One region of the Pantoea phytostimulans genome, then DNA from elsewhere that is predicted to be linked to it. Evidence: predicted binding sites of a transcription regulator. Region 1 holds the regulator's gene; each other region holds the start of a gene.
The links. The regulator Fur, encoded in region 1, represses iron uptake genes when iron is present. The targets are predictions, from matches to a motif close to ATAATAATGAGAACNACTATCAA.
Positions count from the first base shown of each region.

Region 2: a site for Fur is predicted at 2,646-2,668, ahead of fepD (Fe(3+)-siderophore ABC transporter permease). Genes of this name have one in related genera too.
Region 3: a site for Fur is predicted at 1,595-1,617, ahead of fhuF (siderophore-iron reductase FhuF). Genes of this name have one in related genera too.
Region 4: a site for Fur is predicted at 2,539-2,561, ahead of fes (enterochelin esterase). Genes of this name have one in related genera too.

Region 1 is NZ_CP173698.1:314,668-319,042, reverse strand. Features, by position in the region: gene ybfF (esterase) at 1-370, shown strand, start outside; gene ybfE (LexA regulated protein) at 537-812, shown strand; gene fldA (flavodoxin FldA) at 948-1,478, shown strand; gene fur (ferric iron uptake transcriptional regulator) at 1,828-2,271, shown strand; gene ACF2G4_RS01500 (hypothetical protein) at 2,331-2,726, opposite strand; gene glnS (glutamine--tRNA ligase) at 2,963-4,375, opposite strand, start outside.
Region 2 is NZ_CP173698.1:3,546,431-3,550,805, forward strand. Features, by position in the region: gene ACF2G4_RS16555 (isochorismate synthase) at 1-178, opposite strand, end outside; gene fepB (Fe2+-enterobactin ABC transporter substrate-binding protein) at 356-1,324, shown strand; gene entS (enterobactin transporter EntS) at 1,319-2,569, opposite strand; gene fepD (Fe(3+)-siderophore ABC transporter permease) at 2,715-3,704, shown strand; gene fepG (iron-enterobactin ABC transporter permease) at 3,701-4,375, shown strand, end outside.
Region 3 is NZ_CP173698.1:3,712,057-3,716,431, reverse strand. Features, by position in the region: gene ACF2G4_RS17245 (DUF1435 domain-containing protein) at 1-133, opposite strand, end outside; gene ACF2G4_RS17240 (GGDEF domain-containing protein) at 363-1,460, shown strand; gene fhuF (siderophore-iron reductase FhuF) at 1,654-2,445, shown strand; gene ACF2G4_RS17230 (YbaK/EbsC family protein) at 2,542-3,006, shown strand; gene ACF2G4_RS17225 (MFS transporter) at 3,003-4,223, opposite strand.
Region 4 is NZ_CP173698.1:3,554,953-3,559,327, forward strand. Features, by position in the region: gene ACF2G4_RS16585 (enterobactin synthase subunit F) at 1-1,022, opposite strand, end outside; gene ACF2G4_RS16590 (MbtH family protein) at 1,015-1,236, opposite strand; gene fes (enterochelin esterase) at 1,277-2,494, opposite strand; gene ACF2G4_RS16600 (TonB-dependent siderophore receptor) at 2,747-4,375, shown strand, end outside.

The DNA of each region.
Region 1 (4,375 bases):
GGCGGTCACAGAATCTGGCGTTAAGCTGCGCAGTGCAGCGGCTAATGTTATGCGCAACGTGATCAATGAAGAAGGCGTGATTCAGTTCATTCTCAAATCTTTTCAGGATGGAGAATGGCGTTTTAACGTGCCGGTACTGTGGGACAATTACGCGACCATTTCTGGTTGGAAAGATATTCCGGCTTGGCCACATCCTGCGTTATTCATTCGCGGCGGTGATTCTGCCTATCTGGATAATCAGTATCGCGATGCTTTACTGAAACAGTTCCCGGCAGCTCATGCACATGTGATTAGCGGAGCGGGACATTGGGTGCATGCTGAGAAACCTGATGCCGTTTTACGCAGTGTTCGTCGGTTTTTTGCGCTTTAAAAGCAATTACCTGGCGGTGAAAGTTTAGGATTGGCGTACGCGGTTAGCGTGGAGTATGATGGCGCGCTAAAAATTTGCCGACGGCTATTTCTGCCGCGGTAAGGGCCAATAATTTATAATCTGCGCAGCGTAAACGCCGCTCGCGCCCATTCAGTTTCACTAAGCCATGGCAAAAGAACACACTGACCGCACCACGCTTGATCTGTTTGCTGAGGAGCGTCGTCCCGGTCGCCCTAAAACCAGTCCGCTTTCGCGCGATGAACAGCTGCGTATAAATAAACGCAATCAACTGAAACGTGACAAAGGGCGCGGGTTACGCCGTGTCGAGCTTAAAATGAACAGTGAAGCCGTTGAAGCACTTAATACGCTGGCGGAACAGCGCAATCTCAGTCGCAGCGAATTGATTGAACAAATGTTGCTGCAACAACTCAAACTAGACTGACACGAGCAAAACGCACGCAAAAACAAATGTCACGGCTTTACAAGTTCCGCGCTTTTGTCACGTCTGCTATTATTCGCAGAAATGTGCTGTTTTAGCACACATCTCATCATCAGGATTTAAGAGGTTATTTTACCCATGGCACTCGTAGGCATCTTCTTTGGCAGCGATACCGGCAACACCGAAAACATTGCAAAAATGATCCAGAAACAGCTGGGTAAAGACGTTGCGGAAGTGCATGACATCGCGAAAAGCACCAAAGAAGATCTGGCAGCGTTTGATATCTTGCTGCTGGGCATCCCAACCTGGTATTACGGCGAAGCGCAGTGCGACTGGGATGATTTCTTCCCAACGCTGGAAGAGATCGACTTCAACGGCAAATTAGTCGCGTTGTTTGGTTGTGGCGATCAGGAAGATTACGCAGAGTATTTCTGTGACGCGATGGGCACCATTCGTGACATTATCGAACCTAATGGCGCAGTGATTGTTGGACACTGGCCGACTGAAGGCTATCACTTTGAAGCCTCCAAAGGCTTGGCCGATGATAAAAACTTCTTGGGTTTAGCGATTGATGAAGATCGCCAGCCAGAATTGACCAACGAACGCGTTGAAAAATGGGTTAAGCAGATTTTTGATGAGCTACAGCTCAAAGAGATTATCGAAGCTTAATGCTTACTGATTCGATGTGGGCGCTGGCTCACATCGAATCAGTGGAAATTCCTATAGAAATAATAGCCACATTTTTTTAACTTTCTTCGTTTAATCTGTAGAATACCCCTATCGGTCATCCGCTTATTTCTCTGGATATGAGATGAGGCTGAACGAAATGTTAACAGACCTCTGTAGAAATCCTCCCCGGCTCGGTAAATTCCTCACAGCTAATGGTGATTTCCAGCATTTCACTCGGTTTTCATTTCGTTGCTTCGGTTCTATAATGAGACGCAAATGAGAATGGGTGTAGATCGACATTCAAGGCCAAGCGCCACAAAAGTGATTAAAGTAACAGGACAAAATCCGCATGACTGACAACAATACCGCATTAAAGAAGGCTGGCCTGAAAGTCACGCTGCCCAGACTTAAAATTCTGGAAGTGCTTCAGGAACCTGAATGCCATCACGTCAGCGCGGAAGATTTATACAAACGCCTGATTGATATGGGCGAAGAGATTGGTCTGGCAACGGTTTATCGCGTATTAAACCAGTTTGATGATGCTGGCATTGTAACCCGTCATAACTTTGAAGGCGGCAAGTCTGTTTTTGAGTTGACGCAACAGCATCACCACGATCACCTGATTTGCCTGGATTGCGGCAAAGTGATTGAGTTCAGCGATGAGTCGATTGAAACGCGCCAGCATGAAATCGCTACCCGCCATGGCATCAAATTATCCAACCATAGCTTGTATCTTTACGGTCACTGCTCACTGGGTGATTGTCGCGAAGACGAAACGCTTCACGACAAGTAAGTTGCTCTGCACTGATATGAAAAAGCCGGTTTATAACCGGCTTTTTTTGCGTCTGAATCTCAGGCAACGAGCGTTTCCTGCAAGTAGCGCCAACGCGGAATCGAGGTGCTGCAATCTAAAATCGCCAGTGAAATGCGGCTCTGATTTTGACCGTTCATCATTTGCAATTCACGATATTGAATGATGACTTCATTTTCTTGCTCAGAAATCACCACATGCTCACTGGTCGCAATACGCATCCCTTCACGCTGTCCTTGCAGCTGAAGAAAAAGCGCTTCAGTTTCGTTCAAATTCAGTTGCCTTCCCTGCGGCGTCACCATACAAAAGTCGGGATGAAAGTGCGAAAGCAGAAGATGAAAGCTATCATCCGCGGTCGCTGTGTTATTGAAAATACGTTCAATTAGCTGATGTAATACCACGACACTGTGTTTAGCTTCCTGGGCGAGAACGGTCATTTTTTTTCCTTTTTTAACCCGCATAGCAACGCTTGAGAGCGCTTAGCCTACCTGAAAAAAAGCAATTCACACCTTGTAATTGATTAATTTTACTAAACTAAGATTTCTCCCAGATATGCTTGCAGGGTCAATTTGATGTAAAGCAGCATATCTGGTTGTATTGACAGGAATCGCAGTAATAAAAAAGGGCGATTAATCGCCCTTTTGTTTTTTTATCGTGTCGGTAATCGAAATTTTTAATCGCCGATTTTTGCCCAGGTATCACGCAATCCCACAGTGCGGTTAAACACTAGTTGTGAAGGCGTTGAATACACGCTGTCAGCACAGAAATATCCTTCACGCTCAAACTGATAAGGTGAGGTCACTTCAGCATTTCGTAGGCCAGGTTCGACAAAACCGTGTTTTATTTCCAACGAATTTGGGTTGATGGCAGCAAGAAAATCTTCTGCCGCACCAGGATTCGGTACGCTGAACAAACGGTCGTAAAGTCGGAATTCGGCAGGTAGCGCATGCTCAGCAGAAACCCAATGAATCACGCCTTTAACTTTGCGGCCATCAGCAGGATCTTTACTTAACGTGTCCACATCGCACGTGCAATAAATGCAAGTGATATTGCCGTCTTCATCCTTTGCTACACGCTCAGCGCGAATCACATAAGCATTACGCAGGCGTACTTCTTTACCCAGCACCAAACGCTTGTACTGCTTGTTCGCCTCTTCTCGGAAGTCAGCACGATCGATCCAAATTTCACGGCTAAACGGAGCTTCGCGCGTGCCCATTTCTGGCTTGTTTGGATGATTTGGCATAGTGATAATTTCGTTATGGCCCGCAGGCAAATTCTCAATCACCACTTTTAAAGGATCCAACACCGCCATAGCACGAGGTGCATTTTCATTCAGATCGTCACGAATACACGATTCCAGCGAAGCCATCTCAACGATATTGTCTTGTTTGGTCACGCCAATACGACGGCAGAACTCACGAATAGAGCCCGCCGTGTAACCGCGACGACGCAGGCCTGAAACGGTCAGCATGCGCGGATCGTCCCAGCCTTCTACATGCTTTTCACTGACTAATTGCGTCAGCTTACGCTTCGACATCACTGCATATTCCAGATTCAGACGTGAAAACTCGTACTGACGTGGATGAACTGGAATAGTAATGTTATCCAAAACCCAGTCATACAAACGACGGTTATCCTGGAATTCCAGCGTACACAGCGAATGGGTAATGCCTTCCAGCGCATCGGAAATGCAGTGGGTAAAGTCATACATCGGATAGATGCACCACTTATTGCCCGTCTGATGATGTTCAGCAAACTTAATGCGATACAGCACAGGATCGCGCATCACAATGAAGTTAGATGCCATATCGATTTTAGCGCGCAGGCAGGCTTTACCTTCCTCAAATCCACCCGCACGCATTTTTTCAAACAGTGCCAGGTTCTCTTCTGGGGTACGATCGCGGTAAGGACTGTTTTTACCCGGCGCCGTTAAGGTGCCACGGTACTCACGAATCTCTTCAGGCGTGAGTTCATCCACATAGGCCAGGCCTTTATTGATGAGTTCGACCGCATAGTGATAAAGCTGATCAAAATAGTTTGAGGAATAACAAACTTCGCCACTCCACTCAAAGCCCAGCCATTGCAC
Region 2 (4,375 bases), 760 kb from region 1:
GCTGCAATTGTTGTTGAAAATCCCCGCCCAACGCCGCGCCATCTTTTACCGGCGTGGTAATGGTAGTGAAACAGCCTTGGGTTGTCAGACTGCGCCACGGGGAAGTAAACAGAAAGCCACGGCACAGCGCCGAGAAATCCTGCAACAAGGGATTTTCAAACGTCAACGTTTCCACCATAATTTTCACCTATAAATGATAAGATAATTAATAATGATTATCATTTGTATTGTGGCTCTGTAAGCTACGTTGATTAGTTTGGAGTGTCAATAAATTCGCGGGGTTTCGACTGCGTTTTCATGCTAAATCAGCATATTGAGCAGGGTTTTTGTCACAGCTAAAGGTGGATTGGATCTTATGTATAAACGGGATTTTTGGGCGATGATCGCCCTCTTTTTCGCCAGCATGCTGGTTCTCAGTGGCGTTGCTCACGCTGAAAATGGCTGGCCGCGCACGGTGCAGGGCGCCAAAAACAGTATTACTTTGCAGCAGGCGCCCACGCGCATTGTTTCCACCAGCGTCACGCTCACCGGTTCTTTATTGGCGATTGATGCACCAGTGATCGCCAGCGGCGCGACAGCACCTAATAGTCGACTCGCTGATGCACAAGGTTTCTTTCGTCAGTGGGGCGATGTCGCAAAACAGCGCGGGGTAAAACGTTTATACATTGGCGAACCCAGTGCAGAAGCGATCGCCGCTGAAGCGCCTGATCTGATCGTCGTCAGTGCAACAGGCAATGATTCAGCCATCAAGCTGGTTGATCAGCTTTCAGCCATCGCGCCGGTGTTGGTGGTGAATTATGACGATAAAAGCTGGCAGCAGCTGGTGGGTGTTTTGGGTGAAGCGACCGGGCACGAAGCCCAGGCAGCGGCGCGCGTCAAAGCTTTTGACGATCATGAAAACGCGCTGAAAAGTAAATTAACGCTGCCACCACAACCTGTTTCTGCCATGGTGTGGAACGGAGATGGGCGCGCGGTAAATCTGTGGACTGCTGAATCTGCGCAGGGCAAATTGCTGCAACAGTTGGGTTTCACGCTGGCGACGCCGCCAGTCAATATTCAGCAAGGGCACAGCATGGGGCAGCGCAAAGACATTATTCAGTTATCGGGTGAAAACCTGGCGGCTGGCCTAAACGGCAACAGTTACATGCTGTTTGCCGCCGAGGATAAAACCGCCCATGCGGTGATGAATAATCCGTTCCTGAAGCAAACGCCTGCGGTAGAAAAAAAGCAGGTCTATGCGCTAGGTCTGGACACGTTTCGCCTCGATTATTACAGCGCCAGCAACCTGCTGACGCGTCTTGAGCAGCTGTTTGTTAAATCATAAGCTTTGTTCCGCCAGCTTTGGCGCTGGCGGTTGATAACGTCGCAACTGTCCCATTACCAACCACATCAGCACACCCAACAGCGCGGCAGCAAAACCAAACAGGCTTGCCGCCTGTTGCGGCAGCAGCAAAGAACCCATTGAACCAAGGATGGCAGCGCCTATTGCATCGCCTGTGACGTTCTGCGCCGTCCACAAGCTATTAATGCGACCTAACAGCGCATCCGGCGTCAAGGTTTGGATCATCGCGTACTGTACCAGGCTGTTGATCGCGCTGAAGTAGCCAAACGCCACCAAACAAACCAACCCCAATTCAAAGCGTGGCATCAGGCTAAACAAGCCGAGGGCGATAAAGGCTGCAATCGCGCTGGCTAATACTAAGAGACCCGGACGCGACGAATGGGTCAGTCGCCCGCTGGTTAGCGCGCCTACGGCAGCGCCGAGCGGCACGGCGGCATACATCAGCCCGAGCTGATCAAGGTCAACCTGCCAATGCGGTGCCAACGATGGATAAAGCACCCGTACCGCGCTGGCTAACGTGACCAACGCCCCAATCAGCGCAACCATGCCGACAATCGGGCTGGCAAACAGAAATTGCACGCCGGTGGCTAAGGCTTTAAGCGGATGTTCTCGCGGCTGAGGCGGCGGAGATAACGCCGGTAATCTCAACAGCGTTAACACCGTCAGTAGCGTACCGAAAGCGGCTAACCCATAATTCCAGGCGACGCTGCCGTGGGCAATCACTAATCCTGCAATGGCTGGCGAAAGAATAGAGCCAAAGCGCACTGTTAACATAGTAATCGCGCCCGCTTTCATGATGTTTTCACGGCCTACCAGCGCGGGCGTGGCGGCCAGCAGCGCCGTTACGCCAATCGCGCCAAAAAAGCCGTCCCACAATCCCAGCGCAAAGACCGCGATTACCGAAGGTTCAGGCAGCAGCGCATTAATGCACAGCGCGACAAAACCCAAGCCGCAGGTGGAGCGGGCAAACAGAATAAGACGACGACGTTCATAGCGATCGGCTAATACGCCACCGGTAAGCAGGCCGATAAACATTCCCGCGCCTGCCAACGTGACGGATAACCCGACCAACAGCGGCGAATGGGTGAGTTGTTGAATTTGTACCGGAACGGCAACGGCTAGCATGCCGAGCGAAACAATGGAGATAAAGCGAGCAATAAACACGGCGCGAAAAGCGGGATGTGTTTTAAGCAGGCTGAGATCGATAAAGTAGGAGGGTTTGTTCATTTCATCGCCTATAAACGCCGATTTTCCTCGTCATTGAGTGAATAAGTCATGGTAACATACAAAAATACGAGTAATAACGATAATAAGTATCATTATCAAAGTGGCTTGCCCGCAGTGTCGTTGATCAGTGAAGGTTTAAAACGTTATGCGCCAACTCCGTGCGATAGCAGGTTCAGGGATGCTGCTGTTGCTGCTTCTTGCGCTCAGTTTAATGCTGGGAGCAAAATCTATTGCTTTACATGATGTCACGCACGCGCTGTTTTCAAGCTGCACCAGCGCCGACTGCGTAATAGTACGTGATGCGCGCTTGCCGCGAACCCTGGCGGGCTTATTAGCGGGAATTGCGCTGGGCATTGCTGGCGCTTTGATGCAGAGCCTGACGCGTAATCCGCTCGCCGATCCCGGTATTCTGGGGGTCAACGCTGGCGCGGGCTTTGCCGTGGTGATTGGCATAGCGCTGTTTGGCGCAGATTCACCGCTGGACTGGCTCGGCTTTGCTTTTGCCGGTGCGCTGATCGCCTCTTTGCTGGTGGCCTTAACGGGCGCGCTCGGCGGCGGCCGCGTGAACCCGGTTCGCCTGACGCTGGCGGGCGTGGCGCTCGGCGCAGTGCTTGAAGGCTTGACCTCCGGCTTATCGCTGCTGAATCCTGAAATCTACGATCATCTGCGCTTTTGGCACAGCGGCTCGCTCGATATCCGCAACTTCTCTGTCCTGAAAACCACCTTTCCTGCGGTTGTGATTGGCTGTGCCGTGGCGCTGCTTCTGGCACGATCCTTAAATAGCCTGAGCATGGGCGGTGATATGGCGACCGCGCTGGGCACGCGCGTGGCACGCACGCAACTGTTTGGACTGCTGGCAATTGCGCTGCTCAGCGGGGCAGCAACCGCTGCCGTTGGGCCGATTGCGTTCGTTGGATTGATGACGCCTCATTTAGCGCGCTGGCTGGTGGGCAACGATCACCGCTGGCTGCTGCCGGCTACTTTATTGATGACGCCTTGCCTGCTGCTCGCTGCCGATATTCTGGGCCGCATAGCGGTACCGGGTGAACTGCGTGTTTCGATTGTTACCGCGATTCTTGGCGCACCCATGTTGATTGTGTTAGTACGACGCAAACTGGGAAGAGGGCAAATATGAGTCGGATGATGATCAACAGCATTGTCCTGCTGGTCGCGTGCCTGTTGCTGGCCTTTTTAGGCGTAACGCGCGGGACCTTACCGATTTCCGCTGAGCAGCTGTGGCAAGTGATTAATGGCGATGCAGCACGCAATATCCAGTTAATCGTGATCGAATGGCGCATGCCACGCGTGTTGATGGCGCTGTTGATTGGCGCGGCACTTGGCGTCAGCGGCGCGATTTTCCAGTCTCTTCTGCGCAATCCGCTGGGCAGTCCCGATATTCTCGGCTTTAACACTGGCGCTTACAGCGGCGTATTGGTGGCGCTGGTGCTGTTTCAACAGAACATCGAAGGCATGACGTTGGCCGCGCTGCTGGGTGGCTTGATCACTGCTGGCGTGGTGTATCTGTTTGCCTGGCGAAACGGTGTTGATACCTTTCGGTTAATCATTGTCGGAATCAGCGTGCGCGCCCTATTAATGGCGCTGAACAGCTGGCTGATCATCAGCGCTTCGCTGGAAGCCGCACTCAGCGCCGGTTTATGGAGCGCCGGATCGCTCAACGGCATTACCTGGGCCAAAACGACGCCTGTTATCCTCGTATTGCTGTTGGCAATGGTAGCAACCGCCTTATTAGCACGGCGCATGCGCCTGCTGGAAATGGGTGACGATACCGCTTGTGCGCTGGGCGTG
Region 3 (4,375 bases), 590 kb from region 1:
AGTTCGGTTCCCACAGCGCAAATATTGGCAGCGCTGCGCAGGGCAACAATATTCCCCACGCACTATCCAGTTTTTTCCCCATCATCCAGCTGAATCCCCACAAACCGCAGGCGGCAACCATCGCCATAACCATTGCCCAACCCCTCAAATGATAAGCATTCCCATTATCATATGACAATTATTCTCTTCCTGCAGCCTGTTTTTACTTTGCCTGGCCGGGAAGATGACAGACCAGTTGGAAAATGCTAAATTGCGGCCGATAACTCTCTTTAGAACACAGCAATAATTTGTTTATTGTCCGTCGCAGAATATTTTCTGCCGGCTTGCGCTTTGGTATTTCAGGGCCGTCAAGAGTACTTATAATGAAAATACAATCTTATGATGAATTGAAACACAGCAAATATCGGCTATCGCTGATGCTTTTATTATTTTTAAATATCGCCGTGTCGCTATTTTGTCTGGCACCGATGATAGGCCTGGCGAAAAGTGAAATGACGCTGCCGGTTATCCTCGTTACGCTTTTAAGCGCAGCGTTGTTAGCCCTGTATTTAATCAAGCCAAAACTAAAATTACCGCTATTAAATCCTGTTGCTTTTATTCTTGGCGCCTTGTGGGCCTGGCATATTAACTATCGCTACCATCTGGTTTTTTATTTTGATGGCAGCTTTTTGATCATCAGCTTGTTGAGCGTGTTCTTCATTAGCGCCATCGCCTTGAGTGATTATCTGCTGGCTTTCTGTCTGAATATCACGCCGCCGGTGTTAACCGTGCTGCTGCTGGACAATGGCGAACACCTTGCATTGATTTTATTGACCATCGCCCTGCCGTTGATCGGCTTCTCCTTGCAGCATCTGATGCGACGTCGCACCGATCACTTCACCCTGCGATTGATGCACCAACTTTATGAAGAAAAAGAGAATTTTAGCGATCTCAGCATGCTCGATCCGCTGACGGGTTTGTATAACCGACGCGGGCTAAAAAACCGTTTAGACAATATTCTGGATAATCATGCTGGCAGCCATTATGTGCTGTTACTGGATATCGATCATTTCAAAGCCTACAACGATAATTACGGTCATGCGATGGGCGATCAGGCGCTGGCACGCGTTTCAATAGCGATTCGTGATGCAGTACGCTCGCGTGATGTAGTCACACGCTACGGCGGTGAAGAGTTTTTGGTATTAATGACCAACGTAAATGCCTCGATAGCCATGAAACTGGCTGAAAGAATTCGTCAGTATGTGGTGGATTTAGAAATTCCTCATCGCTTTAACGAACGTGTTTCTACTCACGTTACTATTAGCGCCGGGATTGCGCCTATCTATGATAACGAATTTGATCAGGCTGTTGCGAACGCTGACCGTGCGTTATATGTGGCGAAGAATCAGGGAAGAAATACAATTCTTGCCTGGGAGGATTTACCGAAATCCAATGTCATATCATCCAGTGAAGCACATTAATTAATGCGGCGATGGAGGGCAATAATATTGCTTTATCCATCGCTTGCACTATTCTGCCCTATAAGTTCCTATTAACGACTTAATTAAACGCGACAAATTAAACAGAATATCCAGCACGCTCACTCAGCTTGTAGATAGAATCAATAACGATTATCATTTGCTTTCTTATCTCCACTTTCCGCTGCGAGTTGGCATGGCAACTGTATCTGAACAGCAACATCGTTTTAGCACCCAACCGGTGATTTTCATGCAAAATCATCAGTCGCTGGCGGATGTTTTACATGAGCTGATGCGCACGCAGCGTAGCTACATGCTGGAAGTGATTAAGTTTGGACAGCCCACCACGCCAACGATGACGTTAGCGGAATGGTCCTCTTCCGATGCGTTTATCCTGCTTACCCAGCGTTACAGTGATTATCTCTATCGCAATCATCCTGAGGCCGTTCGTGAAGCCAAGCCGGTGCAATCCCTGTGGGCGCAGTGGTACTTTGGCCTGCTGTTGCCACCGCTGATGCTGGCGCTATTACTTGAACCGCGCGCGCTAGACTGTTCTGTAGAGCACATACGCGTGGCGTTTCATGAAAACGGTTATCCCTGCACCTTTTGGATTGATGTGCAGGAAGATGAAGACGCGCACTATCTCAATGCGCAACAGCGTATTGATCGACTCATTCAGCAACACCTGATTCCTGTGGTGAATGGCATTGCTCAGCACGGTGACATCAACGCAAGGCTCATCTGGAATAACATGGGTTTCTCTTTCTCCTGGTTTCTTGGTGAGTTGAAAACCCAGTTGGAAGAGCATGTGGTGTTACAGCTTGAACAAGCGCTGTTTTTTACCAGCCGCCTGCTGGATGGTAGCGATAATCCGCTCTATCGCACCATGCTGCCGCGTAATGGTCAGATGGTGCGTCGCAGTTGCTGTCAGCGCTACCGCATTCCTGATGTTGAGCAATGTGGTAACTGCACCCTAAATCCAACCTGATTCCTGCGCATTCTGTTACGAATTCTCTCTTTATCTCGTTTACAGCTTTCCTGGCTTATGGCAGTTTTTATGCCTTCGATTAGCCTGGAGAGTAAGATGAGTCTGGAGTCGGTCCGCCAGTTCTTTGCCGAACACGCCCCTGAAATTGACATTATTGAGATGGCAGAAAGCACCGCCACGGTAGATATGGCTGCACGCGCTCATGGCGTTGCGCCAGGGCAAATTGCCAAAACGTTGTCCTTGAAAGTCAAAGGTGAAGTAGTTTTGATTGTTACGTGCGGCGATGCACGGCTTGATAATCGCAAACTGAAAGCGGCGCTAGGCGCTAAAGCACGCATGTTAAGCGTGGATGAAGTGATCAACTGGACCGGGCATCCGGTTGGCGGCGTTTGCCCATTTGGCCTGGAAAACCCGCTCACCGTTTATTGTGATGTGTCGCTGCGCAGCTTCGATGAAGTGCTACCGGCAGCGGGCGCCATCCATAGCGCCGTGCGTATTACGCCACAGCAAATGGCCGATCTTACTGCGGCGAAATGGGTGGACGTGTGCGAAGCACGTTAAGGGGACGCTTTCGCTGGCGCACCTGAAATCTCAATGCCGCGCGTTTCGCGGCCAAATGCCACCAGTACGCAGATCAATATCGCCACCGTACCCGCCACTATCGCCATGCCCAATCCGTAATTGCCGCTGTGCGCTTCGGCAAGACGTGATTGCAGCGTGGCATTTACTGAAGCAATCAAATTACCTAACTGATAAACAAAGCCTGGCAGCACCGCGCGTGCATTAGCGGGAACCAGTTCCGTCAGGTAAGTGGGCACTACGCCCCACGCGCCCTGCACCATGAACTGCATTAAAAACGCACCGGCGCCAATGGCCCATGAACCGCTGGAAAAAGCCCAGAGCGGCAACACGGGTAATGCCAGAAAGGACGCCAGAATAATCGCTTTTTTACGGCCAATACGTTCCGACAACGCACCAAAGCAAATACCGCCTAGCATGGCTGCGATGTTGTAGCTAATGGCGATGATGCTGACCGTATGCGCATCGAACTGATGCTGAACTTTCAGGAAAGTGGGATAAAGATCCTGGGTGCCGTGGCTAAAGAAGTTAAAGCAGGCCATCAACAGCACCATATAAATACACATCTTCCAGTGCTGTCGAATAATGGGCAGCAGCGCCGAGCTCTCTTTACGTTCACGCGCCGCTAACCACACCGGTGATTCAGGCACTTTGAAATAGATAAACGGCAGCAGCAGAATAGGCACCGCGCCAATCAGGAACATGCCGCGCCAACCCACGGTTTCGAAAAACAGGCCGAAAATGATCGATGCCAGCAGGTAGCCGCAAGGATAACCCGCCTGAAAAATACCTGACATCAAGCCGCGCGAGCGGTCTGGAATGGTTTCCAGCGCCAGCGATGACGCCACGCCCCAAATCCCGCCCATCGCCACGCCGTAAATAACACGGAACGCGAGAAAAGCACCGAAGCTAGGCGACCAGGCTGAAAGTAATTCAAACAGTGAAAACAGCACGATATTCAGCATCAAGATCGGTTTTCGACCATATTTTTCCGCTAACCGACCAAACAGCAGCGCACCAATCGGCCGCACCGCCAGCGTCAACATGATCGCTATTGATACATCAGAAACGGAGGTGTGAAAGTATTGCGCGAGGTCGCTCAATACAAACACCAAGATAAAGAAGTCAAAGGCGTCCAGCGTCCAGCTGGCGAAGCTAGCAAACGCCACATTCCGCTGGGTCGAAGTCCAGTTAAACATAGGAGTATCCTGTCTGAGAGGCTTCCGGCTCGTTGGCCGAAATTATTGTGGGCGCAACCCGTTGCCGAGTTACGAGCTTGTTAAGCTTTTGTATATATCATGTCAGAAAGGATTAGCGTGCTAACTAATTGTCAGCCTCTGCTTCAGGCTGT
Region 4 (4,375 bases), 750 kb from region 1:
TCAGCATCAAAGCGTTGGTGACGGCGCATCTTTTTTACTTCTTTCGCGAGCTGCGTCGCCAGTGTGATCAAAGGTTGTGTCGGATCGTAATGCACTGCCATCGGCAGCACATTGATCACCGGGCCGGTGGCGCACAGCGCGGCCGATCCGATACGGCGCATAAAAATAAAGCCAGCGGCAAAATCATGTTGTCCGCTCAGGCGTGCCAGCCAGAGCGCGACCAGCGCAAAAGCGGTATCCGCGGCGTTGAGATTATGTTGCTGCGTATGTGACAACAACGTCTGGAAAGAAGGGCGATCCAGCGCCAGTTCCAGACGCAGCAGATCGGTGCTGGCACTTTGCCCTGCCAGCGGCTGTGCGGCCAGCGAGGCGGGTGGCGGAAGCTGAGCCCCTTTTTCCCGCCAGAATTCACGGTCGCGCTGCCAGGTCGCCGATTGCTGGTAACGCTGATACTCCTCAACCACTTCACTGAATGGCACAAACGGCGTGGGTTCCGGCGCTTCGTTACGTTGCCCAGCGGTATAAAGATTGGCGATACGACGCGTCAAAGCGGTAAAGCTAAAACCATCAACAACCAGATGATGATAGCGCTGATACCAATACCAATGCTGATCGCCAATACGCATCAGGCTGTGATGCCACAAGGGCGCACCGCTTAACACACGCAAATCGCCAGACATATCCTGATGCATCAAGGCGCGAGCCGCTGCTGCGGGATCGGTTTCGTGACGTAAATCGATGACATTGGGTTCACTAAAGGTCTGTGGAGAAGACCACTGCTGTGGCTCGCCATCTTGCTCGCCAAACGCCATATTCAGCGTATCCGCTTCTTTCATGCCAGCGACAATGGCCTTGGCCAGCATGGCACTGTTTAGCTCGCCGCGCAGCTCAACAAAATGTGCGACCGCGTAAGCGTTGTGGTGTTTCGACAGCTGATCGGCAATCCAGATGCCAGGCTGCGCAGCGACCAGCGGCAGAGTGATATGTTCAGTAAGATTTCGGCTCATCAAGGTTTCAGACATCGTCGCTCCGGTTTGGGTTTTCGGTAACCGGACGGATGTCGTGCCAGTTTTCGTTTAACCAATGCAGGCAGGCTGCTTGCGGTTGCGGGCCGAATACGGTTTGCCATCCTGCGGGAATCGCATTGAAGGCGGGCCATAAACTGTATTGTTGCTGCGCATTTTTTAGCACATGACAATCCTGCTGGGGATCGTCAAATGGGTTGAGATGTTGCATGTCTGTCTCCTGCTCATAAAAGGCGAGCGAGATAAGCGGATTACCGGTGTTGCCACATTGCTTTCAGTCCATTCAGCAGGCCACCGCGCCAGCACAGCGCATCGTGACCGCCTTCGACCGGGTGATAGTCGACCTGATGTCCACATTGAGTCAGGTCACTTTGAAGTTGTTGATTTGCTGCCAATATCAGGCGCTCGCGCTTGCCCGCTTCCAGGTAAAAACGGCGCGGTGGCGCAGCCAATAAACCTTGCTGCAATTGCTGTGGCAGCCAGCCGTTGGCCTTACCGCGTTCTGGCCACCAAAAGGAACCCGATAAGCTGACGGCGGCACCAAAGGTTTCTGGCCAGCTCAACGTGGCGTAAACCGATGAGAGGCCGCCGAAGCTTTGTCCGACAATAACCGTGTCAGCCGCTTCATGAGAATAGGCGGCCCATTGCTGTATTTGGGGCAGCAGCTCCTCTTGAATCGCCAGCCAAAAGTCGGCGTTACAAGGGAGTTCCTGGGTGCGGTGCTCGCGATCAATGATATCAATCATCACATAGACCGCAGCAGGCAACTCGCCCGCATCGGTAAGCTGCTGTAACGGGCCCGCAACAGGCATGGTATGTGCCCAAAACTGGCCATCTAAAAGCAGCGCCAACGGACGGTGTTCAACAGACGTATCGCCTGTGGTGTAGAGCCAAATTGAGCGTTCATTGCCCAGCCGTTCACTGCGCCAGATGTGATGCTGCAACGGCAGTATTGGCGCAAGGCCTTCATCAACGGCGCGCCAGACATCCTGATTCGGTGAGTGCGGCAGATGCAGCGGAGAAACGCCCATGCCGCGTCCACCTGACCAACCTCGCAAAGGATTGAGCGAATCGATTTGTGCCGTAGGGAATTTATCGCGCCACCAGTTGCGTAGCGTATGCATGTCGGGCTGCCCCTGAAAGGCATCAGCCTGATCATCGGGCATCAGGCAATAGCTGCCGCGCCAGGTTGCAGGCAAGGTGGTTTGCCAGAACCAGACATCGGTCTCAGGAATGCGCGCTAAAGAGGGGGGAGCAGCTTGCTGATGGTGATCGGTCACGCCGGTAATATTGATCCAGACCCGCTGAGTTGATGACTGTGATTCATCACCTTGCGGGTCGCGCCAAAAAAACGTGACGTTGCAATCACCGGTTTCACTGGCCTCAACGAAGGGAATACCACGTTGTTGTTGTTCTTGCCACCAGCCTTCACTTCCGGTCATTTCATTTAACCACGTCATATACACCATCAGCCGATCACTGCACGTTGTTACTTTCATGAATGTTATGAATAATACTATTGATAATTATTTGCATTTGCAATAGGGTGTTTCCGCTCTACGGGGAGCGCGCGCGTTCCGTCTACCGCATCTGCTCTAATGAAGAGACGATGTTCTCCAAAGGACGGCCCGGTTAGATCTGGAATGCGTTGCAGGCAAGGTAAATACCTTTCACCGGCGCGCCAGCAGTTGCAATGCTGTTGGCAATCCAGGAAATAAAAAATGAAGAAATTATCACGGCTTTCATTAGCCATTTTGCTTGAAATCGGTTTAGCCGCATCTTTTGTTCCCGCAGCGATTGCCGCGGAAACCACCTCTGAATCAAACACATCCAGCGAAGATAACGCATCCACTGACGGTAGTAATGGCACGCTGGTGGTCAATGCAGCAGAACAGACGCTGCAAGCCCCAGGTGTTTCGACTATTACCGCTGACGAAATCAAAAAACGCCCGCCGGCACGTGATGTCTCTGAGATCATCCGTACCATGCCTGGCGTTAACCTCACCGGGAACTCTACCAGCGGCCAGCGCGGCAACAACCGCCAGATAGATATTCGCGGTATGGGCCCGGAAAATACTTTGATTTTGGTTGATGGCATGCCGGTTTCCAGCCGCAACTCGGTACGCCTTGGCTGGCGTGGCGAACGTGATACGCGCGGCGATACCAGCTGGGTTCCCCCTGAGATGATCGATCACATTGAAGTGATTCGCGGTCCGGCTGCGGCACGTTACGGCAACGGTGCGGCGGGCGGCGTGGTGAATATCATCACCAAGAAAGAGAGCAGTGCGTGGCACGGCTCCTGGAATACCTACTTCAATGCGCCAGAGCATAAAGAAGAAGGCTCGACCAAACGCACCAACTTCAGTTTGATGGGACCGTTAGGCGATGACTTTAGCTTTCGTCTTTATGGCGGACTCGCGAAAACTCAGGCTGATGCCCAGTTTATTAACGAAGGACATCAGTCGCTTCGCACCGGCTCTTATGCAGATACCGTGCCTGCAGGGCGTGAAGGCGTAGAAAATAAAGATATCAATGCGTTGCTGCGCTGGGCTTTCGCTCCCATGCAGGCGCTTGAATTTGAAGCGGGCTATAGCCGTCAGGGCAACCTGTATGCAGGCGATACGCAAAACACCAATACCAGTGCCTTGGTGCAGAGCAAATACGGTGAAGAAACCAACCGGTTATATCGCCAGAACTTTGCGGTGACCTGGACCGGCGCGTGGGATAACGGCATCAGCACCCGCAGCTATGCGCGGTATGAAAATACCCGCAACTCGCGCATGGACGAAGGTTTGGCGGGCGGAACAGAGGGCATTTTCTCTGATGACGGCTTCTCAACCATTCAGTTAGATGACGTGATGCTGCACAGTGAGATCAGTGTGCCGTTTGAGTTGCTGGTTAATCAAACGGCGACCTTCGGTACCGAGTGGAACCAGCAGCGCATGAAAGATGGTTCCTCTAACAGCCAGGCGCTATCGGGTGGCAATATTGACGGTTTATCTACCGGCACGCGCAGTCCTTATTCGCAGGCTGAAATCTTTTCACTGTTTGCCGAAGATAATATCGAAGTGACAGACAGCACGATGCTGACGCCAGCATTGCGCTTTGATCATCACTCGATTGTGGGTGACAACTGGAGCCCATCGCTGAATCTGTCGCAAGGTTTGGGTGATGACTTCACGCTGAAGTTAGGGATTGCGCGTGCGTATAAAGCGCCAAGCCTGTATCAGACCAACCCGAATTATGTGCTTTATAGCCGTGGCCAAGGCTGTGCGGCCAGCGCGGGTGCCTGTTATCTGATGGGGAATGATGACCTTAGTGCCGAAACCAGCATCAATAAAGAAGTTGGG